4 regions of the Dorea longicatena genome follow, and region 1 is predicted to be linked to each of the others. Evidence: predicted binding sites of a transcription regulator. Region 1 holds the regulator's gene; each other region holds the start of a gene.
What was found. Region 1 encodes Rex, which represses fermentation and respiration genes when NADH is low (regulators of the CRP and FNR family bind a similar motif). Its sites were predicted from a motif close to ATTGTTAANTANTTAACAAT; they were not measured.
Positions count from the first base shown of each region.

Region 2: the regulator Rex is predicted to act here: its motif matches at 4,266-4,285, upstream of NQ508_RS02920 (phosphoketolase family protein).
Region 3: the regulator Rex is predicted to act here: its motif matches at 4,862-4,881, upstream of NQ508_RS04260 (trans-4-hydroxy-L-proline dehydratase activase).
Region 4: the regulator Rex is predicted to act here: its motif matches at 3,417-3,436, upstream of pckA (phosphoenolpyruvate carboxykinase (ATP)).

Region 1 covers NZ_CP102280.1:1,410,138-1,418,642, forward strand. The annotation lists gene NQ508_RS06615 (beta/alpha barrel domain-containing protein) at 1-1,168, shown strand, start outside; gene NQ508_RS06620 (GntR family transcriptional regulator) at 1,183-1,836, shown strand; gene NQ508_RS06625 (NADP-dependent isocitrate dehydrogenase) at 1,876-3,075, shown strand; gene abc-f (ribosomal protection-like ABC-F family protein) at 3,188-5,122, opposite strand; gene NQ508_RS06635 (redox-sensing transcriptional repressor Rex) at 5,288-5,929, shown strand; gene NQ508_RS06640 (bifunctional ADP-dependent NAD(P)H-hydrate dehydratase/NAD(P)H-hydrate epimerase) at 6,031-7,533, shown strand; gene alr (alanine racemase) at 7,536-8,505, shown strand, end outside.
Region 2 covers NZ_CP102280.1:598,984-607,488, forward strand. The annotation lists gene NQ508_RS02910 (carbohydrate ABC transporter permease) at 1-662, shown strand, start outside; gene NQ508_RS02915 (LysR family transcriptional regulator) at 831-1,730, shown strand; gene NQ508_RS02920 (phosphoketolase family protein) at 1,865-4,240, opposite strand; gene NQ508_RS02925 (sugar ABC transporter substrate-binding protein) at 4,756-5,913, shown strand; gene NQ508_RS02930 (ABC transporter permease) at 6,013-6,963, shown strand; gene NQ508_RS02935 (sugar ABC transporter ATP-binding protein) at 6,983-8,482, shown strand; gene NQ508_RS02940 (ABC transporter permease) at 8,493-8,505, shown strand, end outside.
Region 3 covers NZ_CP102280.1:891,832-900,336, reverse strand. The annotation lists gene NQ508_RS04280 (AraC family transcriptional regulator) at 1-124, shown strand, start outside; gene NQ508_RS04275 (hypothetical protein) at 357-482, opposite strand; gene NQ508_RS04270 (MBL fold metallo-hydrolase) at 484-1,320, opposite strand; gene hypD (trans-4-hydroxy-L-proline dehydratase) at 1,467-3,845, opposite strand; gene NQ508_RS04260 (trans-4-hydroxy-L-proline dehydratase activase) at 3,850-4,758, opposite strand; gene NQ508_RS04255 (hypothetical protein) at 4,937-5,086, opposite strand; gene yihA (ribosome biogenesis GTP-binding protein YihA/YsxC) at 5,124-5,714, opposite strand; gene lon (endopeptidase La) at 5,761-8,091, opposite strand; gene clpX (ATP-dependent Clp protease ATP-binding subunit ClpX) at 8,185-8,505, opposite strand, start outside.
Region 4 covers NZ_CP102280.1:792,752-801,256, reverse strand. The annotation lists gene NQ508_RS03865 (SpoIID/LytB domain-containing protein) at 1-1,367, opposite strand, end outside; RNA gene ssrS (6S RNA) at 1,442-1,623, opposite strand; gene pckA (phosphoenolpyruvate carboxykinase (ATP)) at 1,705-3,309, opposite strand; gene thrC (threonine synthase) at 3,594-5,081, opposite strand; gene NQ508_RS03845 (3-isopropylmalate dehydratase small subunit) at 5,103-5,594, opposite strand; gene leuC (3-isopropylmalate dehydratase large subunit) at 5,594-6,868, opposite strand; gene NQ508_RS03835 (PHP domain-containing protein) at 6,968-7,801, opposite strand; gene NQ508_RS03830 (ABC-2 transporter permease) at 8,071-8,505, opposite strand, start outside.

The sequences.
Region 1 (8,505 bases):
CCCGTACAGTACTGAGCAGATCGTAACATTATATGATTATTTTCATCGTCTGGGTGGTCCGAAGGGAAAGATCAGACAGTGTGAATTCTTCCTCTATAGTAAAAAGGACAGAGACGCAGTCTACAAATGCATGGAAAAGGATTATAAATTCCCGGAGATAACAAGCTGGATCCGTGCGAGCAAGAAAGATTTCGAACTGGTGAAAGAGATCGGAATGAAAGAGACTGGTATTCTGGTAAGCTGTTCGGACTATCATATATTCTATAAACTAAAGATGACAAGACGTGAGGCAATGGAACATTATCTGTCTATCGTAAGAGAATGTCTTGAGACAGGAATCAGCCCGAGATGTCATCTGGAAGATATCACACGTTCCGACATCTATGGATTCGTCATTCCATTCTGTCTGGAACTTATGAAACTGATGGATGAGTATAAGATTCCGGTCAAGATCCGTGTCTGTGATACCATGGGATACGGGGTCAACTATCCGGGAGCTGTAATACCAAGATCTATTCCGGGAATCATCTATGGACTCAGAGTACATGCCGGTGTTCCAAGCGAACTGATCGAATTTCACGGACATAATGATTTCTATAAGGCAGTCAGCAATTCATCGACAGCATGGCTTTATGGTGCGTGCGGTGTGAACTGTTCACTTTTTGGAATCGGAGAGCGTACCGGTAATACACCACTGGAAGCGATGGTGTTCGAATATGCACAGCTTCGTGGCACACTGGATGGGATGGATACAACAGTTATCACAGAGCTTGCAGATTATTATGAGAAAGAGATCGGATATCATATTCCTTCAAGAACACCTTTTGTTGGTAAGAACTTTAATGTAACAAGGGCTGGAATCCATGCAGATGGTTTATTGAAGAATGAAGAGATCTACAACGTATTTGATACCGGAAAATTCCTGAACCGTCCTCCGCTTGTTGCAATATCTAACACATCCGGACTTGCAGGTATTGCACACTGGATCAATACATATTTTAAGCTGCCGGAGGACAAGAAAGTAGATAAGAACTCAGAACTTGTAAGTTCTGTAAAAGAATGGGTAGATAAGCAGTATGAAGAAGGACGAGTAACCGTTCTTACAGACGATGAGTTGATCAGAGTTATCGACGAAAACTGTAAGAGAATTGGTGTGGAATTGATATAGCAGAGGTGTTTTTAATGGAAGAATATCAGGACAGATCCTTACGAGGAAGAGTGTTCCGGCATCTGCGGGAAGATATTCTGAATGGGGTATATAAAAATCATGAAGAATTAAGGGAAGTAACAATCGGTGAAGAACTGGGGGTAAGCAGAACACCGGTAAGAGAAGCCTTAAGACAATTGGAGTTAGAAGGACTGGTTACGATCATTCCGAATAAAGGTGCGTATGTGACAGCCATTACCAGAAAAGATGTGAAAGATATCTATAAGATACGTTCGCAACTGGAAGGGCTGTGTGCCAACTGGGCAACGAAATATATTACGGATGCGCAGATTGAAGAACTGGAAGAAGTGATTCTTCTGTCAGAATTTCATTTGCATAAGAAAGGATCCGGACAGATTGAACAGATGTCAGAAATGGATGGTAAGTTTCATAAGATATTGTATGAGGCATCCAACAGCAGGATCCTGGAACATGTATTAACAGATTTTCACAAGTATGTACAGCTTGCCAGGACGATGTCTATTGAAGCACCGGAGCGTGCCGAGAAATCAATAGAAGAACACAGAGAAATCCTGGAAGCAATCAAGGCAAAAGATGCGGCAAAAGCAGAACAGCTTGCAAATGAACATATATTACACGTGATGGAAAATCTGCATCTGGAAGAATAATAAAAGATGCCGCGAACAGATAGAAAGGAGACAAATACCATGGCAAAAATTAAAATGACAACACCGATTGTAGAGATGGACGGAGACGAGATGACAAGAATTCTCTGGAAGATGATCAAAGAAGATCTTCTGGAGCCATATATTGAACTGAACACAGAATATTATGATCTGGGTCTGGAACATAGAAATGAGACAGATGATCAGGTAACAATCGATGCTGCTAATGCAACCAAGAAATATAAAGTTGCAGTAAAATGTGCAACAATCACACCGAATGCGGCACGTATGAAAGAGTACGATCTGAAAGAAATGTGGAGGAGTCCGAACGGAACGATCCGTGCAATACTTGACGGAACTGTATTTCGTGCACCGATTGTTGTAAAAGGCATTGAGCCATGTGTAAAAAACTGGAAAAAACCAATCACTATTGCAAGACATGCATATGGAGATGTATATAAAAATACAGAGATGAAGATTCCTGGACCTGGAAAAGTAGAACTGGTATACACGGCAGAAGACGGCACAGAGACCAGAGAACTGGTACACAACTATGCAGGACCGGGTGTTGCACAGGGAATGCATAACTTATGCGGATCTATTGAAAGCTTTGCGAGAAGCTGCTTTAATTATGCATTGGATACAAAGCAGGATCTGTGGTTCGCAACAAAAGATACGATCTCTAAGAAGTATGACCATACATTCAAAGATATTTTCCAGGAAATCTTTGACAAAGATTATGCCGAGAAGTTCAAAGAAGCCGGAATTACATATTTCTATACTTTGATCGATGATGCGGTTGCAAGAGTTATGAAATCAGAAGGCGGATATATCTGGGCATGTAAGAACTATGACGGAGATGTAATGAGTGATATGGTTTCTTCCGCATTTGGTTCTCTTGCAATGATGACATCTGTTCTGGTATCACCGGATGGAAATTATGAATATGAGGCAGCTCATGGAACTGTACAACGTCATTATTACAAGCATCTGAAAGGGGAAGAGACTTCTACAAACTCTGTAGCTACAATTTTTGCATGGACAGGTGCTCTTAGAAAACGTGGTGAGATGGATGGAAATGCCGAATTGGCAGCATTCGCAGATAAGCTTGAAAAAGCAACCATTGATACCATTGAAGAAGGTAAGATGACGAAAGATTTGGCATTGATCACGACACTGGAAAATCCAACCGTATTGAACAGCGAAGGATTTATTAAGGCAATTGCTGAAAAATTAAAATAGATAATATATATCTACAGGACCTGCCACCGGCAGTTCCTTACGAATGCATGGCAATATAAAAGCCCGCCCCAGAAGCTTTCTGGAGCGGGCTAAAAAGTTGCAAATCAGGCGTTTAAGCGTCTTCTGCTAATTCCTCCCATTTCATGTATAATTCTTCTAATTCTTCCGCTATTGCGGCTTTTTCTTTTGCAAGTTCCTGGCATTTTACAGAGTTGGTGAAGATATCTTCCTGAATCATCAGGGCATCGATCTCACTATCACGGTCTTCCAGTTCGCCGATACGTTCTTCAGTCTTTTTAAGCTCATTCTGACGTTTGCGAAGTCTTGCCTGGGCTTCCTTTTGCTCCTGCCAGCTGAGTTTTGACTCGGATACATTCTTGTCTGTACTGTTATCTGAAACGGATGAAGGTGTAGAGGCTTCTCCGGCATATGCAGTAGTGAGTTCTTCTTTTTTCTCCAGATAATAGTCATAATTTCCGATATAATTTACAAATGTATGATTGACAAGATCCAGAATCCGTGATGCAGTTTGATTAATGAAATAACGGTCATGAGAGACATAAAGTACAGTACCGGTATAATCATTCAAAGCATTCTCAAGGATTTCTTTGGATGCGATGTCCAAATGGTTGGTCGGCTCGTCGAGGATCAGGAAATTTGCTTCAGAGAGCATCAGTTTCGCAAGAGATACACGTCCGCGTTCCCCACCGCTCAAAGAACTGATCTGTTTGAAGACATCATCACCGGTAAAAAGAAATGCTGCAAGCACATTCCGGATTTCCGTATTCGTAAGAGTCGGATAATCATCGGAAATCTCGTCAAAAATTGTTTTTTCCATATGAAGGACATGATGTTCCTGATCGTAGTAGCCAATCTTAACATTGGAGCCAAGTGTATAAGTACCGGAATCAGCAGATACCACTCGGTTTAAGATCTTAAGAAGCGTAGTCTTTCCTGTTCCGTTATCACCGATTACTGCGACATGTTCACCACGTTTGATCTCGAGATTAACGTCTGTAAAAAGTTCCTGTCCGGGGAAAGATTTGCTTAAATGTTCAATAGTCAGAACATCATTGCCACTTACACAGGATGGTTCCAGTTTCAGATGTATATCTGTATTAACTTCTATCGGTTTTTCGATGGTCTGCATTTTTTCCAACATCTTTTCGCGGCTTTCGGCACGTTTGATGGATTTTTCGCGGTTGAAAGAACGAAGCTTTTCGATAACCGCTTCCTGATGCTTGATTTCCTGCTGCTGGTTAAGATATTCCTTCAGGCGTATGTCGCGAAGCTGCTGCTTCTTTGCTGCATAGTCGCTGTAATTTCCCATATAAGTACGAAGTTCTCCAAGCTCGATTTCAAGAACTTTAGTGACAACTTTGTTCAAAAAATAACGGTCATGAGACACGATCAGCACAGCTCCCTGATAGTTTAGAAGATAGGTTTCAAGCCATGCAATTGAATTCAGATCCAGATGGTTGGTTGGCTCATCAAGAAGCAAAATGTCTGGTTTCGTTAACAGAAGCTTGCCGAGAGATACACGGGTTTTCTGTCCTCCGGAGAGAGTGTCGACGGGTTTGGTGAAATCATTTTCCGTAAATCCAAGTCCCTTTAACACACCGGTGATCTCACTTTCACAAGAATAGCCATTCTCACGTTCGAAAGCGGCCGTAAGGCGGTTGTAAGTTTCCAGACGGTCGTTCAAGGCGTCGCCGGAGAGATGCTTAAGTTCCATCTCGATCTCGCGGATACGGCGCTCCATAGCGATTATATCGGCCTTTGCGGTGCGGACTTCTTCGTAGATCGTATTACCGCTTTGCATCTCTTGATGCTGGGCAAGATAGCCAAGTGTCTTACCTTTTGTCAGGATGACGTTGCCGTCATCCGGGGCTGATTCGCCTACAATCATTTTGAGCAGAGTGGACTTACCGGCACCGTTCGGTCCGACAAGAGCTGCTTTTTCGTGATCTTCTATATGGAAGGATCCATCTCTGACGATGAGGTGTTCACCGAAAGATTTCTGGATCCCGTGACATGCTAATATCATATATTTCCTCCTGAGTTATGGATAATTGATACGTTGGTATTCTCAAAATGCATTTACACATGCTACTTTATTATAACGGAAATTGCATAAAATTCAACAATAGTTTGACAATAATCTTTCAATTTTATATAATTATTTTAGACTATGATTGGAAGGGTGAAAACATTGGAAGAAAGAGAGATTTCTCGTGCGGTCATAAGAAGATTGCCGAGGTATTACAGATATTTGGGCGAACTGTTGGAAAATGGTGTAGAGCGGATTTCTTCGAACGATCTGAGTAAGCGGATGAAAGTAACAGCATCCCAGATCCGTCAGGATCTTAATAATTTCGGAGGATTCGGACAACAGGGATACGGTTATAATGTTAAGTATTTATACACAGAGATTGGAAAGATATTAGGATTGGAAGAAGACCACAATATTATTATCATTGGTGCAGGTAATCTTGGGCAGGCACTGGCTAATTATGCAGCCTTCGAGAACCGTGGATTCATTCTGAAAGGAATCTTTGATGTGAATCCAAGACTTCAGGGAGTATCCATCCGTGGAGTTCCGATCCGTATGATGGATGATCTGAAAACGTTCGTTCAGAATAATGAGATTGATATTGCAGTTCTGACGATTCCGAAAGAGAAAGCAATTGAAGTTGCGAATATGCTGGTTGAGAACGGAGTACGTGCGATCTGGAACTTTGCACATACAGATTTGAACCTTCCGGATAATGTTGTTGTTGAGAATGTGCATCTGTCAGAAAGTCTGATGCAGTTGTCATACAATATCAGTCGTTACAAAGAGGACCATAAATAAACTATAATACAAGAAAGCGTGTAGGAGTAGTCTGGAATACGGACATATTTTTACACGTTCTTTTGTTGCAGAGATATATCTGATGGGAGATGAATGAATATATGAAACTTCTGGTTAATGCTGCGCAGATGAAGGCTGCCGATCAGTACACGATTCAGGAACTGGGCATCGCATCACTAGAATTAATGGAGTGTGCGGCAAATGCCTGTGTACAGACGATGCAAAGTGAGAATCTGGATCTTTCTTCTGTCTGTGTGGTATGTGGATCAGGAAATAATGGCGGAGATGGATTTGCCATCGCCAGGATCTTGAAGAATATGGGGTGTCCTGTGGATACTTATCTGGTCGGCAATCCAGAGCATTGTACACCGGAGACACGGGAACAGATAAGACGTCTTAAAGAATGTGGTGGTAAGATCACAGAAGATATCCCGCAGGATAACAGCTACAGCATAGTGATAGATGCCGTGTTCGGAGTCGGACTGAGCCGTAAGATTGAAGGTACATATCGTCAGGTGATTGAACGTATGAATCAGATGCAGGGTACAAAATTTGCAGTAGATATCCCATCAGGACTTTCAGCCTCTACGGGATGTGTGCTTGGTTGTGCATTCCACGCAGATGATACAGTGACATTCGAGGTGAAAAAGATCGGCCTTGAACTGGCGCAGGGCAGAGCATATGCAGGAAGAGTAACAGTAGCAGAGATTGGCATTTCGCATGAGCCGTTATTACAGGATGCAGATGTGATCCATTCTTTTGAAAGAGAAGAATATCGTAGAATGCTTCCGGAAAGACCGGAAGATTCTAATAAGGGAAGTTATGGAAGGCTTCTTGTGATCGCTGGAAGTAAGGGTATGGCAGGTGCGGCATATCTGAATGCCCATGCGGCTTATATGACAGGAGCCGGGCTTGTCAGAATCTATACACCAAAGGACAACCGCGAGATATTGCAGACACTTCTGCCGGAAGCGATCATAACGGCTTATGATGAATTTAATAAAGAAGAAGTACTAAAGCTTCTTAAGTGGGCAGACGGTGTGTGTATTGGTTCCGGCATTGGAAGAAGTACAACATCGGAGAAGTTATTGCGGACGGTTATAGAGTACGTGGATGTTCCATGCCTGATCGATGCAGATGGGTTAAATCTTCTGTCAGATAACAAAGATCTTCTTGATCGGCTGGCAGACCGGAAGTTCATATTTACGCCGCATATGAAAGAGATGTCTAGACTTACAGGCATCCCTGTGGAAGATCTTAGAGAAGACCGGATACAGATCCTGAAGAAATTCGCTGACGGATATCAGGTAACCTGTGTATTAAAAGATTCCAGAACACTGATCGCAGATAAGGCAAATGAAATCTGCCTGAATCTTACCGGGAACAGTGCGATGGCAAAAGCCGGTTCGGGAGATGTGCTGGCCGGTGTGATCGCAGGCTTTATGGTGCAGGAAAAAGATACGAAAAAAGCAGCCAGATTAGGTACATATGTACATGGTTTGGCCGGTGACCTTGCAAAATTTGAAAAAGGCGTATATAGTGTAATGGCAAGAGATCTGATAGAATATATCAGTAAAGCATTAATGAAACTGGAGGATGAATAGCAGTGAAACATTATACAAGAGTTTTAGCCAGAGTCGATTTAGATGCGGTTGAATATAATATAGAGATGATGAAGAAAAATATTCAGAAAGATACACAGATGATGGCAGTCATCAAGATGGATGGTTATGGACATGGTGCCGTTCAGATTGCAAAGCTTCTGGAACCCAAGGATTATATCTGGGGTTATGCAGTAGCTACGCTGGATGAAGCTATTTTATTAAAAGATGCATGTTTGAAGAAACCGGTATTGGTTCTTGGATGCATTTTCCCGGATCAGTGGGATACGATGATCCGCAATGAAGTACGTATGACTGTCTATAGTTATGAGATGGCAAAAGAAGTGTCAGAGCTTGCAGAAGCCATGGGCTGTAAAGTCTATGTACATATTAAGCTTGACACTGGAATGGCAAGACTGGGATTCCAGATTACAGAAGAGAATGCCGAAGAAATCGCAAAGATCAGTAAACTGCCGAACCTGGTAATGGAAGGAATGTTTACACATTTTTCCAAGTCTGATGAAGCAGATAAGACATTTACCAATGAGCAGCTTGATAAATATCTCTGGATGAAAGAAGAACTGAAAAAAAGAGGTGTTACGTTCCAGTATTATCATTGCTCCAACAGCGCAGGTATCATTGATCTGAAAGAAGCGAATATGGATATTGTACGTGCGGGTATCACTACATATGGCATGTATCCGTCAGATGAAGTAGAGAAAGAACGGGTTCCGTTAAAACCGGCAATGGAACTTATCAGTCATGTTGCCCATGTAAAATGGCTGACAGAAGGAAAGCCTGTAAGCTATGGCGGAACGTATGTTACAACCCGTCCGACAAAAGTGGCGACGATTCCGGTCGGTTATGGAGACGGATATCCAAGAAGTCTGTCTAATAAAGGATATGTGCTGATCCATGGGCAGAAAGCACCGATCATCGGACGTGTATGTATGGATCAGTTCATGGTTGATGTGA
Region 2 (8,505 bases), 810 kb from region 1:
TCCTGTCCGCAATTGACAAATATGAACTGCTGAGTGCAGTCGGCTGGACTGTATTTATCACAGTTGGTTCCGTACTTGTGATCCTTGTATGTACTTCTATGTGTGCATGGTATATTACAAGAGTAAACAGTAAGTTTACAAAACTGTTATATTTACTCTGCGTATTTTCCATGGTTGTTCCGTTCCAGATGGTTATGTTCACCTTATCGCTGGTAGCTGACCGTACCGGTCTTCGTACACCTTGGGGAATCATCATCATTTACCTCGGATTTGGTGCAGGTCTTGCAGTATTCATGTTCTGCGGATTTGTAAAATCTATTCCACTGGAAATTGAAGAAGCAGCAATGATCGACGGATGTACACCACTTCGAACCTTTTTCTCTGTTGTACTTCCGATCATGAAGCCGACATACATTTCCGTAGGAATCCTGGAGACGATGTGGATCTGGAACGACTTCCTGCTTCCATACCTGGTACTGGATCTGAATAAGTATAAGACAATCTCAATTGCGATCCAGTATATGAAGGGAAGTTATGGACGTGTAGATATGGGTGCTGTTATGGCAGCGCTGATCCTTGCGGTAATTCCGGTAGTTATCTTCTATCTGGCTTGTCAGAAGCATATTATCAAAGGTGTTGCAGCCGGAGCTGTAAAAGGTTAATAAGATAAGAACAAAAAAGAGATTTGGCATTTGGATATGTCAGATCTCTTTTTGAATATGTAAAAGTATATAAAAAAAGTTGACAGCGGTGGAGAAGGAAGATATCACTTGACATTTTTCACTTATTTTTTAAAATATAGTGAGAGATGAAGAGGAGTAGTTTTTATTATGAATTCAAATTTTGAATATTACAAAATATTTTATTATGTAGCAAAATATGAAAATCTTACCAAGGCGGCAACGGTACTGAAGACCAGCCAGCCGGCAGTCACGCGTACCATACACAAACTGGAAAATGAACTTGGCTGCCGCTTATTTACGAGGAGTAAGACCGGAATGCAGCTAACTCCGGAAGGCCGGACATTTTATGGATATGTAGCGGCAGGATGTGCCCAGTTTTTCAAAGGAGAGAATGATCTGAGTAATCTGATCTCGCTGGAGAACGGAACGATCTATATCAGCGCTACGGAGACGGCACTTCACTGTTATCTTTTTCAGGCAATGGAAGAATTCAACAGCCTGTATCCGAATGTGAGGTTTAAGATTCTGAATAACAGTACGACAGAGTCGGTGAATGCAGTAAAAGAAGGAAAAGTAGACCTTGCATTTGTATCGGCGAACCTTCAGGTAGCAAAACCTCTTCGGATGAAGATTCTGAGAAAATATCATGATATCCTGATCAGTGGAAACAGATTTGGAGAATTAAAGGATGATGGGAAAGAGGTCTCGCTTAAGGAACTGGTGTCCTATCCGTGGATCAGTCTGACTGCAGAGACGATTACCAGACGTTTTCTAAATGAATATTTTGAAAAGAACAGTCTGACATTTACACCGGATATGGAGCTTGCAACGACGGATATGATACTTCCGGCGGTAAGGCACAATCTGGGACTTGGTTTCATCCCGGCGGAATTTGCAGATTCGGAACTTAAGTCCGGACAGGTATTTGAGATCAAAGTGAAAGAAAAGCTGCCGGAACGTAATATCATACTGATCTACGACATGGAATATCCGCAAAGTATCGCGGCAAAAGAATTTCAGAAATTCCTGAAAGAAAAAGAAATGTAAAAACCCGGAAGCTTACATAAATTCGGATGATCAATAATGATCAGATAAAAGATAAAGGTATCGAATTGGAGTAAAATATTGTAAGCTTCCGGGCTTTTATTATATTAAAACAAACTAATCAATAGAGGACTTTTTTATTTATGCCACTCCCAGTTACGGATCTCTTCAAGATCCTGTCCGTATTCGGCAATGTACTGTTTGTGCTCAACCAGCTTGTCGTTCATCTTCTGGATCAGGAATGATCCCTTGTTGCCAAGCTGTGGCAAGTGCATGATAGCATCTTTTACCAGGTTGAAACGGTCGATCTGGTTCTGTACACGCATATCGAATGGTGTAGTGATCGTTCCTTCTTCCTGATATCCATGAACGGAAATATTGTGGTTGTTACGTTCGTATGTAAGTTCATGGATCAGTGTCGGATATCCGTGGAATGCGAAGATGATCGGTTTATCTTTTGTAAAGATTGCATCATATTCTGCATCACTTAATCCGTGTGGATGTTTGTGATCTGATTCCATCTTGAACAGGTCAACAACGTTAACAACACGAATCTTGAGTTCTGGCATTTCATCACGAAGAATTGTAACAGCAGCCATTGTTTCAAGAGTTGGTGTGTCACCGCAGCAAGCCATAACAACATCTGGTTCTTCACCACAGTCGTTACTTGCCCAATCCCAGATACCGATACCCTGCGTACAGTGCTTAACAGCCTGTTCCATAGATAACCACTGGCAGCTTGGGTGTTTTGAAGCTACGATAGCGTTGACATAGTTCTTGCTCTTGATACAGTGATCGAAGCAAGAGAGTAAGCAGTTAGCATCCGGTGGGAGATACATGCGGACAACATCTGCTTTTTTATTAGCGATGTGATCCAGGAATCCTGGGTCCTGATGTGTAAATCCGTTGTGATCCTGCTGCCATACATTTGATGTCAGGATGAAGTTAAGAGAAGCAATTGGCTGTCTCCATGAAAGCTGGTTACATACTTTTAACCATTTTGCATGCTGAGCTGCCATAGAGTCAACGATACGGATGAATGCTTCGTAACTTGCGAAGAATCCGTGACGTCCTGTTAACAGATAACCTTCCAGCCATCCTTCACACATATGCTCACTTAACATACCATCCATGATACGTCCGTTTCTTGCAAGACAATCGTCTGTGTCAAGAAGTCCGGCATTCCAGTCACGGTTCTGTGTTTCAAATACTTTGTATAAACGGTTAGACATACTTTCGTCAGGTCCGAAGATACGGAAGTTCTTGTTCTCTTCGTTTAATTCGAAGATGTCACGGATATATCCACCAAGTTCGATCATATCCTGAGCCTTTGTCTTACCTGGTTCAACTTCGATTCCATAAGAACGGAAATCAGGAAGTCTTAAGTCTTTTAATAATAATCCACCATTTGCATGTGGGTTAGCTCCGAGACGGGCATCTCCCTTAGGTGCAAGTTCCGCAAGTTCTGGGATCAGGTGTCCGTTTTCATCGAAGAGTTCTTCCGGATGATAGCTTTCCAGCCACTCTTTTAAGAGTTCCAGATGTTCTGGACTTTCCATTGTAAGTGGTACCTGATGTGCACGGAAAGATCCTTCGATCTGCTGTCCATCTACAACCTTTGGTCCAGTCCATCCCTTTGGTGTACGCAGAACGATCATTGGCCATGCCGGACGTTCTGGATCATTGTTCTCACGTGCATTTTTCTGGATTGCTTTGATCTCTTCGATAACAGTATCCATTGTTTCTGCCATCTTCTTGTGCATTGTCATCGGATCATCGCCTTCTACGAAGTAAGGTTTCCATCCACATCCTTTGAAGAAGTTCTCAACTTCCTCGTGGGAAATACGAGAGAAGATAGTAGGGTTACTGATCTTATATCCATTTAAATGAAGAATTGGAAGTACAGCACCGTCTGTAACTGGGTTCAGGAACTTGTTAGACTGCCATGAAGTAGCTAACGGTCCGGTCTCAGCTTCACCGTCACCAACAACAACAGTTGCGATCAGATCCGGGTTGTCGAATACAGCACCGAATGCATGAGCGATAGAGTATCCAAGCTCTCCACCTTCGTTGATAGATCCTGGTGTCTCTGGTGCACAGTGACTCGGAACTCCACATGGGAATGAGAACTGCTTGAACATCTTCTTCATACCTTCTTCATCTTGGCTGATGTTCGGATATACTTCGCTGTAAGAACCTTCCAGATATGTATTGGCAATTAAGAAGTTTCCGCCATGTCCAGGACCTGATAATAAGATCATATCCAGATCATAACGTTTGATTTCACGGTTGCAGTGTACATAGATAAAGTTCTGTCCTGGGACAGTTCCCCAGTGACCAACGATTTTTTTCTTGATCTGATCCATTGTAAGTGGCTCTTTTAAGAGCGGATTGTCAAGAAGATATAACTGACCGGCTGACAGATAGTTGGCAGCACGCCAGTAAGCATTCATCTTTTCAAGCATTTCCTGAGATAACGGCTGCTTCTCAAGACATGTTTTTGTGTCTTCCATATTCTTACCTCTTTCATAAAAACTTTGTGTTAATTATTTAACCAAATGTAGGATATCATAATAAGAACAATACGTAAAATAGCAATTATGCATTAAGATTATAAGTTTTTGATATGGATGTACGGATAAAAATACAAAGGAAGAGAAGTATCTACATATAATAAAAGGATTTAGTTCGAAAAGGATTTAGAGCGAACGAAAAATAAAATACAATCTAATTCGACATATTTGTCAAAAACAATACAAGTAAATGGAAAAATGAAAGTTGTATTGCTTTCTAAAGAAAATATGAAGAAAAAGCCAAAAAGTGCACAAAAAATTCATTTTTTGTTCACAATTATAGCGGCTAAGACTGTCAAAACGCACAAAAAGATAGAAAAACACACATAAAAGCAATGGAAAACAACTTGCAACGATACAACTTTGTGAGAAAAAATGGTTGTATTTTATTGCGAAACCGGACAGGTTAAGTATATAATTGAATCATCAAATAAATAGAAAACGGAGGAGACATTATGAAGAGAGTTCTCAAAAAAGTAACAGCAGCTCTTCTGGCAGCAACAATGGTAGTTGGACTTGCTGCATGTGGAAGCGGCAATGGTGGCTCAGGTAACAAGAGCAGCAAATCAGGAAAGGTTAAAATCGGAGTTTCTATCTGGTCTTCAACAGACGTTCTTGGATCACAGTGTAAGAAGATGCTGGATGCAGCAGCTAAAGCACTGGATGTAGAAGTACAGTATGTTGACCAGGGACATGTATCTGAGAAAGTTACAGCTTCTGTAGAGCAGTTAGCAGCAGCAGGATGCCAGGGAATCATCATCTGTAACTCATCTGATACAGAGATGACATCAGCAATCAAGACATGTAATGATAATAAAGTATATCTTGCACAGTTCTTCCGTGTAATCAGCAAAGAAGACAGTGCAGATATCTACAAAGCAGCAAAAGATTCCGCTTACTACATCGGAGCAGTTCATGAAGATGAACCTGCAAACGGTGCAGAACTTGTTAAGATCCTTCTTGATAAAGGCGATCGTAACATCGGTCTTATCGGCTGGGAGCAGGGAGATGCTACATGGCTCGGAAGATGGAAAGGTTACAAAGCCGGAGTTGAAAAATGGAACAAAGAAAACCCAGACGACAAAGCAAAAATTTCTGAGCCACAGTACGCTGGTACAACTTCAGAAGGTGGATCAAAAGCCGCTGAAGCTTTAATGGCAGCAGATCCTAAGCTTGATGCATTGATCCCAGCTGGTGGTGGTGGAGATCCACTTCAGGGAGCAATCGCAGCAGTTGAACGAGCAGGAAAGACTCAGGACATCGATATCGTTTCTACAGACTTCCTTCCAGACCTTGGAGAAAGACTTCAGAATGGATCAATGGCCGGTGAATCCGGTGGACACTTCTGTGACCCATTGATCGCATTCATGATGGTTTACAATGCAGTCAAAGGTAACTACAAAGACTTCGCTGGTAAATTCGAAGATGTTCCATTCCCATACCTGTATGTATCATCAGCAGATGACTATGCAGCATATGAGAAATATTTCGTAGATCAGCTTCCATACACAGACGATGAATTAGTAGCTATGTCTAAAGAAAGTCTGAAAGAGCTGAAAGCAACTGCAGCAAGCGTATCTATCGCTGATGCAGAAAGCCGTGCTGGTAAATAAACCGGACGCAAGATAACAGAAAATGATTTGGGGGGTGACGTCGCAAGAAAGGCGATGCCACCTTCCCTTTTAAAAAGATAATAAGAAGAGGTAGATAATATGGGCACTACTAAAAAACTCTCAGGAAAGACAATGGGATATGTAATCCTGATCGGTCTTGTAATTGTTTCCTGGGTAATCTTTAAAATATTGACACCACATAACTTCGGCTCATTTTCCAATATGCTCAATTACTTTCAGGCCAGTCTGATTGCCACTGTAGGTGCGGTTGGTTTCTATTTCGTAATGGTAATGGGAATGTTCGATTTCTCTATTGGTGCAAATATCATGCTTTCCGCAATCGTTGGTTGCGTATTGGCAACAAAATTTAATTTAGGATATTTCGGACTGATCGTCGGAGGTATTCTTACAGGCACTATCGTTGGTTTATTAAACGGAATCTTCTATGTAAAATTAAGAATTCCATCTATGATCGTTACAACAGGTCTGGCGCTCATCTATGAGTCGTTAGCAAACTACATGGCAGGTGGTGTGGAACAGACACTTCCGGCACACTTAAGAGCATTCGGACGTATGCCTTGGGATATTATCCTTGCATTGGTAGCATGCGTTGTTGCTTACATATTCTTAAACTACACTAAAATCGGAACTTATACTTATGCAATTGGTAGTGATGAGTTCGTTGCCAAGAACATGGGTATTAATGTTAATAAATACAAGGTACTTGCATTCATCTTAAGTGGTGCATTCCTTGGAGTAATGGCAATTCTGACAATCAGTTATGGTTCTTCAATGGTAGCGGTTACCGGTATGGCATCTATGAGCCGAAACTTCGTACCGACTATGGGATGTTTCTTCGGTCTGGCATTTAAGAAATATGGTATGCCGCTGCAGGCTATTATCATCGGTGAATTCGTAATCAATATTATTTTCTTCGGTTTCATCGCACTTGGTGCTCCTACAGCGATCCAGGACGTTATTACAGGATTTGCACTGCTGATTATCGTTACTCTGACAACAAAGGTTACAAAAGGCGAGATTGTCAAGTAATAGAAGGAGGAAGACAGCAATGAGTGAAGTGAGATTACAGGTAAAACATGTTTCTAAAAACTTCGGTATCACGAAGGCGTTGAAAGATGTGTCATTTAATATCAATAAAGGTGAGGTTCACGCACTGATCGGTGAAAATGGATCCGGTAAATCAACAATGACAAATATGTTGACAGGAATCTATACACTGGAAAGTGGACAGTTCATTCTGGATGGAAAAGAAGTTCATCCGAAGAACCAGGTAGAAGCAAATGAAGAAGGTATTTCTATCATCGTACAGGAACTTGGAACTCTTTCCGGACTGACGGTAGCAGAGAATATCTTCCTTGGACATGAAGATCAGTTCGTTCATCTGGGGATCAAGAATACCGCAGCAATGAACAAAAAAGCAAATGAGCTTTTACAATCCTATGGATTTGATAAGATCAAAGCAGGAGATATGATTGATGATTATAATTTCGAAGACCGTAAACTGGTTGAGATCGTAAAAGCTACATATTTTAATCCTAAGATCGTCGTTGTCGATGAGACGACAACTGCTCTTTCGCAGGAAGGACGTGAAGAACTGTATAAACAGATGAATCGTGTTCGTGACAATGGAAATACGGTTATCTTTATTTCCCATGACCTTCCGGAAATTCTCGACAAATCCGATACAATCACAATCCTCCGGGATGGTGTATATATCGATACGGTTAAGAGTGCAGATGTGAACGAAGATGATCTGAAGAAGCTGATGGTTGGACGTGAGGTAACAGGTGATTACTATCGTTCAGACTATGGTGAAAAAGTATCAGATGAAGTTGTATTATCCGTAAAGAATGTTACAGTTCCAGGACTGATCGAAGATATCAGCTTTGATTTACACAAAGGAGAGATCCTTGGATTCGGTGGTCTGTCAGAATCAGGTATGCATGAGATCGGTAAAGCAATCTTCGGTGCATCTTATGACAGAGAAGGTGAAGTTGTTCTGGCTGACGGAACACACATCAACGATATTCCTACAGCAATTAAGCACAGCATTGCTTATACATCCAAAGACCGTGACAATGAGTCGGTTGTGCTGAATCAGAGTATCGGTGACAATATCTGCTTACCATCATTAGATGAACTTGCTAATAAAGCACATATATTAAGCGATAAGAAACGTAGAGAGTTTGCCGATAAATATGCAAAACAGATGTCTGTAAAGATGAATGATGTAAACCAGTTCGTTTCAAATCTGTCCGGTGGTAACAAACAGAAAGTTGTTCTTGCAAGATGGATCGGAAAAGATTCTGATATCGTTGTTCTGGACAGTCCTACCCGAGGAATCGATATTAAGGTAAAACAGGACATCTATCAGTTGATGAACCAGATGAGAAAGAACGGTAAATCCATCATCATGATCTCAGAAGAGTTGATGGAGCTGATTGGTATGAGTGATCGTATCATTATTATGAAAGATGGAAAAATCAGTGGAGAACTTGAACGTAATCAGAACCTGGATGAAAATGGTCTGATTTCGATGATGGTATAAGGAGGCAACTATGGGAAGTCAAG
Region 3 (8,505 bases), 520 kb from region 1:
TTATTCCATCAATGAGATTTCTAAGATTGTCGGATATGATAACCAGCTTTATTTCAGCCGGCTTTTTCACAAGCTGAAAGGATATTCGCCAAGAGAATACCGAAAAATAAAAAATAGGTTATGAAATCTATAATGTCATAAAAACTAAATGTCAAAAAAGGATGCCAACGAATCAAAGCAGATTACGTGACATCCTCTTCTTTTTATTAGTGCTATTTTATAAATTCAACCGAATAGTAATACATGTACTCATTATCTGTATCTATATGCTCCCCTGCAATATCCTGTATTGGCAATGAGCTTAACCCTTTTTCTCCATAAATAATTCTGCATATTATAGTCATATTCTCCACAGGTCACTGCATTTCTACCTTCTCTTTTACTGTCTCATTACTTCTTGAACTATGTGTTTTCTTCTCTTCACACCTGATCATCATAGTAATGCACAGCATACTTACACCTACAACTGCTTTCCAATTCATACTAAATCTCTATCCTGCATCCCGTATTCAGGGCATGTACCATATTCCCAAGTTCTCTTTTCATAATTCCAAATGCGATCATTCCGGTACAATGTCCGGTATAAACCTTTTCTACGCCCAGTTCTTTCAGTTCTCTTGCTACTTTTACTACTTCATCCACAGGAATCCCAAGGGTATCCAGTCCAGAAAGCTTCATCATATGGAATCCTCCTATGACGGCATATATTTTCTTTCCTGCAAATGCGTTCTGCACTTCTCTTACAATATTGGCAATACCGCCATGAGAGCAGCTGTTAAATATCACAAGTCCCTTTTCTGTCTCAAATACGATACTCTGCTCATGTGCAAAATCATCTGCAATGAATTCATCGCCCACTTTGCGGTACATATGTGCTCTGCGGCCCATTCCATCCAGATTTTCTGTCGAATGCGGCACAACCCAGACTCCTTTTTCCACTTCACATACTGTATGTAATGTATGGAATCGTTCTTTATACGCCTCCAGAAGCTGCACCGGTATCCCTATATATTTATCACCGGTTTCTGTACGGAAATAACAATTTTCCGCAGAAGTGTCCTGCATATAAACTTCCGCCTTATCATTTTCTTTGAAAAATGCTTCAAATCCTCCACTGTGATCGTAGTGGGCGTGTGATAAGAATGCGGTATCTATGTCTGCCAGACTAATCCCCAGTTCTTTTGCATTCTTCGCAAATAACGTACTGGCTCCGGTATCCAGAAGATACTTCTTTCCATCATATTCGATATACACTGACAGGCCGTGTTCTCCATAAAGCCGGCAGCTGGTGCTGTTTTCTACTAATACTGTTATTTTCATCTTTATCATCCTCCATTCTTCCATATGTTCTTCTCGATTCTATATCCTTTATCCCCATGATAACACATTTTTCACTTCTGAACATATCCAAAAAAGAGCCCGCAAAACGCGGGCTCCCCAAAATCATATTTTTACTTTTGTTAATCTTATTCGAATGACTGTTCTGTACGGTTGATAATCTCATCCTGTAACGGTTTGCTTAAGTTACGGAAGAAGTCACTGTATCCTGCAACACGTACGATCAGATCTCTGTAATCATCCGGATGTTTCTGTGCTTCGATCAGTGTCTGTCTGTCGATAACGTTGAACTGTACATGATGTCCATCCATTGCAAAGTAGCTGCGGATCAGACTCGCCATATTCTCCAGTCCCTTTTCTCCTGCTACTACATCAGGTGTGAACTTCTGGTTCAGAAGTGTTCCTGCTGTTGCAAGATGATCCATCTTAGCGCAAGATTTGATAACTGCTGTAGGTCCGTTTACATCGGCTGATTTCTCCGGTGAGATACCTTCTGATACAGGGATGTTAGCCTTTCTTCCGTTAGCAGTTGCTCCGATTACTTCTCCAAAGTATACGTGGCATGTTGTAGGAAGCATATCTACTCCGTACTTTCCGCCTCTCATAGTCGGACGTCCTGTGATCAGATCATGATACAGGTTGAATACATCCTGCATGATAGAATCTGCATAGTCATCGTCATTACCATATTTTGGAGTCTTATCATGTACCATACGGAAGATTGCATCATAACCTTCAAAGTTGTGATCCATTGCTTCAAGCAGTTCTTCCATTGTGAAATTCTTCTTATCAAATACGTTATATTTTACAGCTGTGATACAGTCTGTAACAGTTCCGATACCTACACCCTGGATATAGTTGGTGTTGTATCTTGCTCCACCTGCATTGTAATCTTTTGCATTGCTGATACAGTCATTTGTAACAACTGACAGACAAGGTGCCGGCATATTCTCAGCATACAGTTTCTCGATCACGTTGTTTCCACGAATCTTGATATCGATGATATATTTTAACTGTTTCTGGAATGCATCCCATAATTCGTCATATGACTTGAAGTCTTTTGCTTCACCAGTCTTAAGACCAAGCTGTTTGCCGGATTCTTTATCAAATCCATTATAAAGTGTCAGTTGGAATACCTTAGGAATGTTCAGGTATCCTGTCAGGATATAAGCCTCACTTCCCCATGCTCCTGTCTCAACACATCCTGAAGATCCGCCGCGACGTGCATCTTCCAGAGATTTACCTGCATTAACAAGCTCCATGGTCTGTGCTTCTGTATTATAGAATGCCGGCTGTCCCCATCCTTTTCTTGAGATCTCACATGCTCTCTTTAAGAAACGTGCAGGAGTCTTCTTGCTGATGGTTACGTTAGAGTTTGGCTGTACCAGTTTCATATCATCCATGCAGTCAAGGATCAGATAGCTGACTGCGTTAACGCCGTCTTTACCATCCGGTGTAACTCCACCTGTATTGATATTTGCAAAGTCTACATATGTAGCACTTTCTTTTAATGTGATACCTACTTTAACAGGTGCCGGCTGGTTGTAGAATTTTACCCATAAGCACTCTAAGAGTTCTTTTGCTTTGTCATCATCCAGAATTCCTGCTTCTGTATCTGCTTCATAGTATTTGATCAGATGCTGATCAAGACGTCCCGGACTGAATGCATCCCATGGGTTCAGCTCTGTTGTAACTGCCAGATGTGTGAACCAGTATAACTGGATTGCCTGCCAGTATGTCTGTGGTGCATGTGCAGGAACAACTTCCAGGTTAGCCGCAATCTGTTTTAATTCCTCTTTACGTACCGGATCAGCTTCTTTTTCAGCCATCTCCAGTGCTAATTTGTGATATCTCTCACCAAGGATGATCACTGCATCACAGGAAATATCCATGGCTTTTAATTCTTCCATCTTGTCATATGCTTCAGGATCATTCATGAAATCAAGAGCATCCATGGATTTTTTGATCTTCTCTTTATAATCCATGTATCCTGTTGTGAATACCTGTTCACCACCACATGTATGTCCCGGTCCTCTCTGCTCCATGAACTCTGTGAACATACCTGCTGAATAACAGTCGTTCCACTCTGGAGTCATTGCTGCGAGAAGTTTCTCTCTCATGCTTCGTCCCTTCCAGAATGGGATGATCTCTTCTGCCTGGAGTTTTCTGTCTTCTTCTGTTGTATGGAAAGATACCAGATCACGTTCGCTCATGACTGTCATATCTTCTACGCTGTGACAGCACAGTTCCGGGAATGTAGGTGATGCCTGTGGATCTTTTCCTTTCTCTCCTACGATCAGTTCTCCCTCTCCCAGATACAGTGTCTTTTTAGAGAAATACTCTTTTAACACCATAGATCTCATAACCGGGATAGAATACTTTCCGTCATTTTCTTTGTAAAATTCTGTCTCGATTTTTGCTCTTTCCAGATCGATATGTACCGGGGTGGTAACACTCAGCTCTCTTAACTTCTGGATTCTTTCGTTCATGCCTCTTTTTGCTGCCATTGTTTTAACCTCCTATCTTTGTGTTTGAAAAGCCTGCATCCTGGAAAAGTTTTACAAACCCTTCCATTTCTTCTTTTGTCGGTGCACTCAAGTCGTTACCTTTATATTCCATATCCAGCTTTGGATATTTACTGCTTCCTGTATTGTGATACGGCAGTAAATTCACCTGTGCCGGGTGGATATCATGTTCTTTCAGGAAACGGATTGTTTCATTCATATTCTCTTCGTTTCCATTTACTTCCTTAACGGTAGGGATACGGATATAGATCCTTGCCCCTGCGTCAGAAAGCTTTACAAGATTATCTAAGATTAATTTGTTGTCTACTCCAATGTATTGCTTATGCAATTCCGGATCCATGACCTTTACATCATATAAGAATGTATTAACATATGGAAGAATTGCTTCAAATTTCTCATACGGAACATATCCGCATGTATCAATTGTAAGCGATACTTCTTCTTTCTTCAAGGCTTTTGCGATTTCAAGTATATAATCGGTTGACATTGCCATCACTTCACCGCCTGAAAGTGTAACGCCCCCGCCGGACTGCTCATAGAACATCAAATCCTTCATCAGTTCTTTTACCAGTGCCTTCACCGGATATTTCTGTCCTACGATCTCACGGATTCCCTGTGTACAGAAATTCTCACACTTCCCACAGAGTGTACATAACTTCTTGTCAAGCTTTGGTCTGCCTTCCTCCATAGTAATCGCATGGTTCGGACAGACTTGCGCACATGCACCACATCCGGTACATTTCTCTCTGTCGTATTGAATCTCCTGTTCAAAGCGCTGTGTCTCAGGATTATGACACCATACACACTTCAATGGACATCCTTTAAAAAATACGGTAGTACGGATTCCGTCACCATCATGAATAGAATACTTCTGGATATTTGTTATAAGATCCATGATATTCTCCTTTCTTCTCATCGAACTTGCTGTTTTTCATTTGTTTTTGCTATATTTAGACCAACGTTCGTACTATAGTCTAATCATAACAAAAGAAATAGAGTTTGTCAAGACTTTGACAAACTCTATTGTGATATTTCAACATTTTTATTCTATGTATGGCAATATATTTTTTCTTCTACAGGAACAATTTTACACAGGCAATCGCAATTGATGCAACTGCAACGATCCGCTTCAACATCTTCTGATTGATCCTCGTCGCATTCTTACTTCCGGCAAACACACCGATTCCGTGAGCGATCAGAAGTACCGGTAACAGTACATACATTCCTTCTGTTCCGGCCGGGTATCCGCCGCTTTATGCATTAAACGTTAAGGAACTGACTCTCCACCAGCTCCCATATCTCATCCCGTCCTTGTTTCGTCACGGATGAAAATGGAATCACAATGGTTCCAGGCAACACTCCCAGACCTTCTTTTACGATCTTGATCTGTTTGTCTTTCTGGCTGCGTTTGATCTTGTCAAGTTTTGTTGCGATGATCACCGGATTGAAGCCCTGTGACACGATCCACTCATACATCATCTTGTCATTACCGGATGGTTTGTGACGGATGTCGATCAGAAGGAAGACAACTTTCAGCTGTTTTGATCCATGCAGATAACGTTCGATCAGCTGTCCCCATTTGATTTTCTCCTGTTCGGATACCTTCGCATATCCGTATCCCGGGAGGTCTACCAGATATAATTCTTCATTGATATTATAGAAGTTGATCGTCTGTGTCTTTCCCGGTGTTGCGGATATTCTCGCGTAAGATTTACGGTTCATAAGTGCATTGATCAGGGATGACTTTCCTACGTTGGATTTCCCTGCAAATGCGATCTCCGGGAGTGTATTCTCCGGAAGCTTGCTGGTGATTCCACATACGGTTTCCAGGTTAATATTTCTGATTATCATATATTTCTCCTTTGATTCATCTCCTGACCTGTGTCAGAAGATCTGACTATACGAGTGCCTCTTTGAGCACCTCATCCATGTGTGTTACAAATTTTATCTCCAGTCCCTTTGTGATCTCTGTAGAAATTTCTTCTACATCTCTTTCATTTTTCGCCGGGACAAGTACGGTCTTCATTCCCGCATTCTTGGCAGCCAGAAGTTTTTCCTTTAAACCACCAATCGGAAGTACTCGACCGCGCAGTGTGATCTCTCCTGTCATGGCAAGATCTGCACGTACTTTTCTTCCTGTTACTGCCGACATGATTGCAGTCGCCATCGTAATGCCGGCAGACGGTCCGTCTTTCGGAACCGCTCCTTCCGGAATATGGATATGTATATCGTGTTTCTTGAAGAAGTCATCTGCAATATCATGTTCCTTGCTTACCGAACGGATATAACTGATTCCTGTTCTTGCGGATTCTTTCATGACATCACCAAGCTGGCCTGTCAGAAGGATCTCTCCCTCTCCCGGCATCACATTCACTTCAATCTGAAGGGTATCGCCTCCAACGCTGGTCCATGCAAGTCCACGCACGATGCCAACCTCGTCTTCTTCATTTGCCATCTGGTAGCTATATAGTTCTTTTCCAAGATAATGTTCCAGATTTCGTTCTGTCACATGTGTCGATGTCTTCTTTTTCTCCAGAATTTCCATCGCTACTTTACGGCAGATGCCTCCGATCTTCCGCTCTAACTGACGGACACCGGCTTCTTTCGTATAATTTCGTGCCATCTTCCAGATTGCATTCTTACTAATCGTTACCTGATCTGCTTTCAGGCCATGCTTTTCGATCTGCTTCGGAATCAGATGTTCCTGTGCGATGTGAAGCTTTTCATTTTCTGTATAACTGGTTACCTCGATCACTTCCATACGGTCCAGAAGCGGTCTTGGTATTGTCTGCAGACTGTTTGCCGTTGTGATAAATAACACCTCTGACAGATCCATCGGTACTTCCAGATAATGGTCTACGAACTTATTATTCTGCTCTCCATCCAGTACTTCCAGAAGTGCAGAGAATGTATCTCCCTTATAATCATTGCTGACCTTATCGATCTCATCTAGCAGCATCAGCGGGTTCTTAACTCCTGCCTGCTTTATTCCATTTGCAATTCTTCCCGGCATTGCACCTACATAGGTCTTTCTGTGACCGCGGATTTCTGCTTCATCACGGACACCGCCCAGTGAGATTCTGACATATGGCTTCTTCAGAGCTCTGGAAAGAGATTTCGCAATGGATGTCTTTCCGGTTCCCGGAGGACCCACCAGACAAATGATCGGTGCTTCTCCTTTTTTCGTAAGCGCACGCACTGCAAGATATTCCAGTACACGCTCTTTTACTTTTTCCAGACCATAATGGTCCTCATCCAACACCTGTCTTGCAAATGCAATGTCTTTGTGTTCTTTACATGTCTTATCCCAAGGCATCTCCAGCATCGTTTCGATATAAGTACGGATTACTCCTACTTCTGCCGGAGAATTCATCGAATTACGGAAACGCTTGATCTCTTTATTCAGCTTTTCTTTTACTTCCTTCGAAGCCTTCAGTGCATCCACTGCCTGCTGGAACTCATCGGCATCTGACATCGTATTGTCATCACCTAGTTCTTCACGGATCACTTTCAGTTCTTCTCTTAAAATATATTCTCTCTGATTCTTATCCACGCGTTCTTTTACTTTGCTCTGGATCTCTTCTTTTACCTTCTGGGCCTGAATCTCATTTACAATCTTATATACGAGCAGCTCATATCGTCTCATAAGATTCGTCTCTTCCAGTAATTCCTGTGCGTCTTCGAATGAAAATGGCATATTTGCCGCAATTACATCTACGAGATGTTTCAGATCCCGGATTGCCTCTACCTGCATTCCCAGCTCTTTTGAAAGTTTTGGATTCTTCAGCAAGTATTCTTTAAATACATCCTGTAATCCCCGGATCATTGCCTCGAGATTCATTGGATTTTCCGCTGTCTGTTCTTCGGATACATCTTCATCATCCGGCAGTTCTACTACCGTTGCCTGAAGATATGGTGTCTCACTGTCCAGTCTTACAAGACTTGCTCTTGCTTCTCCGGATACAAGTACACGACTCATTTTCTTCGGTAATTTTACCACCTGTCTTATGGTTACCACACAGCCAACCAGATATACATCTTCTGCGCCCGGCTCCTCTGTTTCCAGATCTTTCTGAGCGCTGACGAATAATTTCTGTCCGTTTTTTACTGCCTCTTCGATTGCCAGCAGTGATTTTTCCCTGCTTACATCAAAATGTCTGACCTCTTCTGGCAGTATGGTGAGCCCTCTTAAGGCAACCATAGGCAGACTATAGGTTTCTCCTGTCATATATTCACACTCCTGTTCATCGGTTGGATTATTTTGGTACAAAATCAGCGGGTACAATATTTCTTCGCACCCGCCGTCTTTCTTTTTCATTTATTATGCACTTTCTGAATCAGGTTCTGCATGTTCACATACAGGTTCTCCCGTTCCTTTTACAACATCCTCTGTGATGCGGCATGTCTTCAATGTCTCATCCGATGGTGCCTTATACATGATATCCATCATGATATTTTCCATAATCGCTCTCAAACCTCTGGCTCCTGTCTTTCTCTTCAGGGAAGTCTCAGCGATTGTTTCCAGTGCTTTTTTATCAAATGTAAGCTTAACACCGTCCAGTTCAAGCATCTTCTGGTACTGTTTTGTCAATGCATTCTTCGGTTCTGTAAGAATCTTTACCAATGCATCTTTGTCCAGCAT
Region 4 (8,505 bases), 620 kb from region 1:
TCAATTGTTGTTCCTGGATAGAACATTTGTAATATTTCCTGATAATTCTTCCCTGTTTTCGCCATTTCATTTGCTCCATTCTGGCTCATACCAATGCCATGACCGTATCCACCGCCTATGATTTTGAATATATTACCAGCCTTTTTCACTTTAAAAAATGCGCTTGGAAGCAGCGTACCACTTTGGGCAACCGTACCATCCTGTTTCTTTATTTCATATCCATTTCCCCCCAGCGCCTTTCGTATCTTATTCTCTGTATCAACTGTAATACTTCCCTTATCACCGACAGCTTTTATCTGCAGCGCAACACCTCCCGGTCCTGTTTTCGTTACTTCTAATGACTGTACCGTCCCGATATTCTTTTTTACATTCTCCGCCAAAAGTGTACTCAATATATCCTGATCTATATCAGCTTTCCACCGGTACCATGGAAGTGATTTTTCATAATCTCCATTCTTATCTTTTACTTCTACCGACTGAAGATATCCATTACTTTCATTTTCACTCGTTCCCCAGGCTTTCATGGTTGTTGTCTTTCCGCAAGATGTTGAATAATAATACGTTGTTACAATATTACCTTTATATTTTAACACCTCGCCGGCAGTTTCCCTTACCGCTTCTGTGGATGCATCCTGCTGTGCCGAATTATTATATACCTGATAATCTGTGCTGTCATTGACATGCGCCTGATATTCCGGATAAGCATAGTCTTCCATCTGGCGTTCCGCGTAATTTCTTGCGCAGACTGCCTGTGCCTTTAAGGCTTCTTTCTGATAGGATGCCGGCATTTCACTGGGAACAACTTTGCATAGATAACTTTCCACCGGAAGTTCATTAATAATTACTATTCCTTCTGATGTTGCATAAAGATCCAGTATTCCGGCATAAGAAGGATTTCCATATCCTCTCCTGATGCTGCTGACAACCATCTCTCCCCCATCTTTTGCTGTTACTCTGATTTTTCCATTCTGAAATCCGACATCTTCCTTTGTGATCGTTATTTTCTCATTTTCTGCAGTCTCTTCCCTGGTACCAGTTTTTTCTATTATAAGACCTCCCGTTGCACTGACCTTTAATTCTTTATGTACAATCTGTTTATATCCATCGGTCATGAGCAATATCCTGATATTTTTCTGTGCTGCCTCCGTACTCTCTGATTTTTTCTGGTCTTTCTTTTTATCATTTTTCTTTTCAGATACAGATTTCAGTAATTCTTCCCATCTGCTCTGAATAGATATTTCAGAATGCGTTTGCTCTTTTCCCACAGCACTTTCTTCTATGCCTGCTTTCAAGCCTCCGATCACACACAATAACAGTAAAATCCATGCTATATAGATACTGTAATGCTTTTTATTCCGTCTCCGCAATTTTCTTTCCTTTCTTTCCGCCCTTTATACCCGAAAAAAGACAGCCGTAAAAACGACTGTCTTTTATCTTTTGTATATTCCCCAAAATGCCGGTTCCTGTATTCTGACTCCTAGCACCCAGCTAGGTGGGTATCCGCATCTGCTTTTCTGCCTTCCACTGCAAAATCGATGGCCTGACATATTACAGAGATGTAAGACTCCCGTTTAAAGTATTGTAGGTTCAAAACTACAGGAGTGTCGAACATTCCAGGTTTCCACTGCACTTATTATAACCCATTTACATGGATTTTACAACCCTATAACATTATCCGATTTTAATCAGATTCATTAGTGGATCTTATAACTGTGGTCCTGCTGAAACCAAAGCTTTACCTGCTTCATTTCCTTCATATTTAGCAAAGTTCTTGATGAATCTTGCAGCAAGATCTTTTGCCTTTTCTTCCCACTCAGATGCATCTGCATATGTGTCACGAGGATCAAGGATTCCTGTATCAACACCTGTAAGTTCTGTAGGTACTTCAAAGTTGAAGTATGGGATTGTCTTTGTTGGAGCATTCTTGATATCTCCGTTCAGGATAGCATCGATGATTCCACGAGTATCTTTGATAGAGATACGTTTTCCTGTTCCGTTCCATCCTGTGTTAACAAGATAAGCTTTTGCACCGCTCTTCTCCATCTTCTTAACAAGTTCCTCTGCATATTTTGTAGGATGCAGTTCCAGGAATGCCTGTCCGAAGCAAGCTGAGAATGTTGGTGTAGGTTCTGTGATTCCACGCTCTGTACCAGCAAGTTTTGCTGTAAATCCTGACAGGAAGTAGTACTGTGTCTGTTCTGGTGTCAGTACAGATACCGGAGGAAGTACTCCGAATGCATCAGCAGAAAGGAAGATTACATTCTTAGCTGCAGGTGCTGAAGATACCGGACGTACAATATTTTCAATATGATTGATTGGGTAAGATACACGTGTATTCTCTGTTACACTCTTATCTGCAAAATCAATCTTTCCATTCTCATCAAGTGTTACGTTCTCAAGAAGAGCGTTACGTTTGATTGCGTTGTAGATATCTGGCTCAGATTCTTTGTCAAGGTTGATAACCTTAGCGTAGCATCCACCTTCAAAGTTGAATACTCCGTTATCATCCCATCCGTGCTCATCATCACCGATCAGGAGACGCTTAGGATCTGTAGAAAGTGTTGTCTTTCCTGTTCCTGAAAGTCCGAAGAAGATTGCTGTATTCTCTCCGTTCAGGTCTGTGTTAGCTGAGCAGTGCATAGAAGCCATTCCCTTAAGTGGGAGGAAGTAGTTCATCATAGAGAACATACCTTTCTTCATCTCTCCGCCGTACCATGTATTCACGATAACCTGCTCTTTGCTTGTGATGTTGAACATTACTGCTGTCTCTGAGTTCAGTCCTAATTCTTTGTAATTTTCAACTTTTGCTTTAGAAGCATTGTATACTACGAAGTCTGGCTCAAAGTTTTCAAGCTCTTCTTCTGAAGGTTTGATGAACATATTTGTTACGAAATGAGCCTGCCATGCAACTTCTACGATGAAACGGATTGCCATACGTGTATCTTTGTTTGCTCCGCAGAATGCATCTACAACATAAAGTTTTTTGTCAGAAAGTTCTTTGATCGCAATATCTTTTACTGCTTTCCAAGCTTCCTGTGTTGCAGGATGGTTATCATTCTTATATTCATCAGATGTCCACCATACAGTATCTTTTGAATTCTCATCAACTACGATGAACTTATCTTTTGGAGAACGTCCAGTGTAGATACCTGTCATTACATTGACTGCACCAAGTTCACTTTCCTGTCCTTTTTCAAAACCTTCGAGTTCTGGTTTTGTCTCTTCCTCAAATAATAATTCATAAGAAGGATTGTGTACGATTTCTGTCGTTCCTGAAATGCCATACTTGCTTAAATCGATTTTAGCCATCTTCATTTAACCTCTTTTCTTTTATTTGCTGCTGTATATTTATAAATTCTAGTCTTGTTATATTCTCCCACAACAGCATTTGTTTTATTATTGCATTTTTCTACGCAAAAGTCAATACTTTAACAATCTTTTCACAATGTGTTTTTGCAAGTTCTTTCTCTAAAACTTTTATTTTTTATTCTATTTTTTGTTTTAAAAGCACAAAATGCAAGATTTCACACGAAATCTTGCATTTTATGTATTTTTATCAATACAGAAAATATATTTATCATTTTGTAAACGTTCTATACTTCCAGAATATTCTTCACTGTATCTTTCATCTTATCAGCATCACATTCCAGATCATGCAGAATATTTGCATTCAGGATATCTTTGATCGCCTGCGGCATCTCACGTCCTGATGTTTCTTCCAGAACCTTCAGAAGACTGAACTCATCCTGATCTGCATACTTCGGATCAATTGCACTCATGACACTCTTCACGAATTTATATGGACTTGCTGTTGATGCAATCACGCATTTCTTATTGTCTCCACTGTTCTTCTGATAACATTCACACACATAAGATGCTACACTTGTATGTGTATCCATCACATACCCTGTCTTATCATATACTTTCTTGATATTCTGCGCACACTCTTCTTCTGTCGCATATCCAGCTGCGAAATCATCAAGACATGCCTTCATATCTTCTGTAATTGTATATTTTCCTGTGGATTTTAATGCTTCCATCATATCTTTTGTCTTCTGGTCATCATCTCCGCTGATCCGATAAAGCAGACGTTCCAGGTTGCTTGAAATCAGGATATCCATAGATGGTGATGTTGTGAGGATAAACTCACGGTTTCTGTCATAATCACCTGTCTGGAAGAAGTCAAATAACACTTTATTGTCATTCGATGCACATACCAGTTTATCGATTGGGACTCCCATCTGTTTTGCATAGTATGCAGCCAGAATATTACCAAAGTTACCGGTCGGAACTACTACATTGATCTTCTCACCGTCTTCAATCTCTTCATTTTCCAGAAGTTTGGCATATGCATTGACATAATATACCACCTGTGGAACCAGACGTCCGATATTGATCGAGTTGGCTGATGAGAACTGATAGCCTTTCTTCGCAAGTTCTTCTGCAAGTTCTTTATCCTCGAACATGGCTTTTACACCACTCTGGGCATTATCGAAATTGCCATGGATCGCTACTACATTTACATTTTCGCCTCTCTGTGTCACCATCTGAAGTTCCTGCACTTTGCTGACTCCGTTCTTAGGATAGAATACGATGATCCTTGTTCCTTCCACATCTGCAAATCCGGCAAGTGCAGCTTTTCCTGTATCTCCGGATGTGGCAGTCAGGATTACGATTTCATTCTTTACATCATTCTTCTTTGCTGAAGTCGTCATCAGATGTGGCAGAATAGATAACGCCATATCTTTGAACGCGATCGTTGCACCATGGAATAATTCCATATAATAAGTATCATCTACTTTTACAAGCGGTGCGATCTCTTCTGTGTCAAATTTGCTGTCATAAGCTTTATCGATACAGCTTTTCAGTTCTTCTTCCGTAAAATCTGTCAGGAACTGTTTCATTACAAGATATGCGATCTCCTGATATGTCTTTCCTTTCAGATCCGACATTGATACATCCAGTTTCGGAAGTTCTGATGGTACAAAAAGTCCACCGTCCGGGGCAAGTCCCTGCAGAATTGCTTCAGATGCTGTTACTTTCAGATTCGAATTTCTTGTACTTTTGTAATATAAACCCATGCCAATGCTCTCCTTATATGATTACTTTCTCTTGCTGTTTGTATATTTTACAAGTCCACCTGCAGCGATCAGTTTCTGCATGAATTCAGGGAAAGGCTGTCCCTGGAATTCCGTACCTTTTGTTCTGTCGCAAATCTTACCGCTGTCAAAGTCGATCTCTACTTCATCACCTGCTTCGATTGCTTTTGCCGCTTCCGGGCACTCAATGATCGGAAGTCCGATATTGATCGCATTACGATAGAAGATTCTTGCAAACGTCTCTGCGATAACGCAGCTGACACCTGCTGTCTTAAGACATAATGGTGCATGTTCTCTTGAAGAACCGCATCCAAAGTTCTTGTTGGCAACAATAATATCTCCAGGCTGTACTTTATTTACAAATTCAGGGTCGATATCTGCCATTGCATGGCTTGCAAGTTCCTGTGCATCGAATGAATTCAGATATCTTGCAGGAATGATTACGTCTGTATCTACGTTATCTCCGTATTTAAAAACATGTCCTAAAGCTTTCATTATTTGTCACCTACTTTCTCTGGGTTAGCGATATATCCTGCGATTGCACTTGCTGCTGCTACTTCCGGTGATGCCAGATAAATCAGGGAATCTACATGCCCCATTCTTCCTACGAAATTACGGTTTGTTGTAGATACACATTTTTCTCCTGCTGCCATAACACCCATATGTCCACCCATACAAGGTCCACAGCTTGGTGTGTTGACTGCACATCCTGCGTCTACGAAGATTTCCAGAAGGCCTTCTCTGATACACTGTTTGTAGATCTTCTGTGTTGCCGGAACGACCATAACACGTACATCCGGATGAACAGTATGTCCCTGAAGAATGGCAGCTGCTTTTCTCATATCTTCCATTCTTCCGTTTGTACAGGATCCGATCACGACCTGATCGATCTTGATTGGTTCCATTGCTTCGATCTCGTCAATCGTCTTCGCATTGCCCGGAAGATGCGGGAATGCTACTGTTGGACGGACTTCGGAAAGATCGATCTCTACAACACTTTCATATTCTGCGTCCCCATCTGCTTCGTACACTTTATATTCTTTCTTTGTATGTTCTTTTAAGTATTCTTCTGTCTTTTCATCTACCGGGAATATTCCGTTCTTGGCTCCGGCTTCGATTGCCATGTTTGCCATTGTGAATCTGTCTGCCATAGAAAGATTCTTGATTCCGTCTCCGGTAAATTCCATGGATTTGTAAAGAGCTCCGTCCACACCGATCTTACCGATGATATGGATGATGATATCTTTACCACTTACATATTTGCCAGGCTTTCCTGTCAGTACGAACTTGATCGCACTTGGAACTTTGAACCACAGTTCTCCCATTGCCATACCTGTTGCAATATCGGTTGTTCCGACACCTGTTGAGAATGCACCCAGCGCACCATATGTACAGGTATGGGAATCTGCGCCAATGATACATTCCCCTGCTGCAACAACTCCGGCCTCCGGAAGGATTGCATGTTCTACTCCTGATTTTCCCTGTTCAAAATACCAGCTAAGTCCCTGATTCTTTGCAAATTCACGGATCGATTTTGAGTTCTCTGCTGATTTGATATCTTTATTCGGTGTAAAGTGATCTGGTACCAGTACCACCTTGTCTTTGTCAAATACTTTGTCTGCCATCTGTCTGAAGATTGGCAGAGCCATAGGACCTGTGATGTCATTTGCCATAACTACATCTAACTTTGCTTCTATTAACTGACCGGCTGTCACGCTGTCAAGACCTGCATGAGCTGCCAGTATCTTCTGTGTCATCGTCATTCCCATAACGAACCTGTACCTCCTTGATTTCTCATAGTTTTATACTGTATTTTAGCACAGTAAAAAAGGGCATGCAAGAAATTATAAATTTTAGTGCATAATTTTTCACTTCTGTTTCTTGATATTATGCAGGTATGGGATCTCAATCGGATCGATCGGAGTAGCCGGATTTTCAATTTTCCCCTTCAGAGTTCTTTTGTGTTTCTTAAGGAGCGCACCACCTTTGTTATAGAACCAGAAAGAATATGTCAGAATTTTATGGGCCGGTCCCATCTTGTCTTTTGCCGTCTTTCCATAGAGCACTCCGCCTGCTTCAATCGCAGCTTTACTCCGTATCAATGCGATCAGCTCTGTCTCACAGGTAACTCTTTCCGGAAGAATCGTATAGCCTGTCCCGATGCAGTCCGGTCTGTGTGCATCGCTTCCCCCTATTCCCGGCTTTTTATATTTTTCCGCAAGCTTTCTTGCACCTTCGTTCGATTCTGCAGATTCACATGCATTAAAAGCCTCTATAAAGTCAAATCGCTTGATCAGTTCCGGTGACTTATAGAATCTGCTGGTATTCGTAAAGCTCAGGTACTTTTCTCCGCATGGATGTGCAGGTCCTAAGATTCCACCATGTCTGTGCACAAAGTCGATCAGCACAGACACCGGAAGTCCCTTCACTTCCAGGAGACGCATCTTAACACCTTCCGGCATGATACAGATAATATGACCTGCATCCAGTGTATCATATTCGATTCCCTTCAGAACTACGAAGTCTTCATGTACCTTTCCTTTCATGTGATATTTCCAGTGACGATAGCCATGATAAGTGTCATGATCCGTGATCAGCATTCCGTCAAATCCTTTTTCTTTCAAGGTTGTGATGTATTCATCCAAGCTTACCCGGCTGTCCACTGAGCCTTCCCGCACATGGCAATGCATATCTATCTTCATAAGTAAGCCTCCTTAACTTTATTCTTAATAGTATTATATCACATCCCTCTTAAATTACAACGAAACTGCTTCCCGGCTTTCTTATATCTTTCTTAATCTGATCTTTCTTAATCTGATCTGTCAAAATAATACATCCTGCCTGTAGGTAACAGTTTCTATTGCATATTTCGGTATAAAAAATACCTGATGCAGTTTTTAATTTTCTGCACCAGGTGTTTTTCTTATCACATTCGTATATAGAAATTACCGTCTGTGTCGGATTTTCTTCATTAATCAATATCGTCAGGATGAAAAACTACAACATCTGAATCATCTGTTTCAAAAATCTCCACATCATCTTCATCTAGAAATCCGTCTTCCGGCTCATCCGTTTTTTCAACTGTCACAACATCTTCATCGTCGTCCAGATTATCTTCATCTGGCTTCGTATCATCCAGATCAAATATTTCTGTCACAGTCTCTTCCTTATCTGTATCTTCAGCATTATCCGTTTTTTCTTTATCCCCGGCTGCTTCCATACTTTCTTCCGGCTCTCCATCATCTAAAAGCATTCTTGCTTTTTCAACCTCAGACTCCATAGATACCTGTTCTTTGATCTTCTTTGAGAATATCTTTTCTTTCTTTCCAATCTTTCTGGACTGCATCATCGTCTGAACTACAATTCCGATCACTGCGATTGCTGCACTCATCACATATCCGATCCA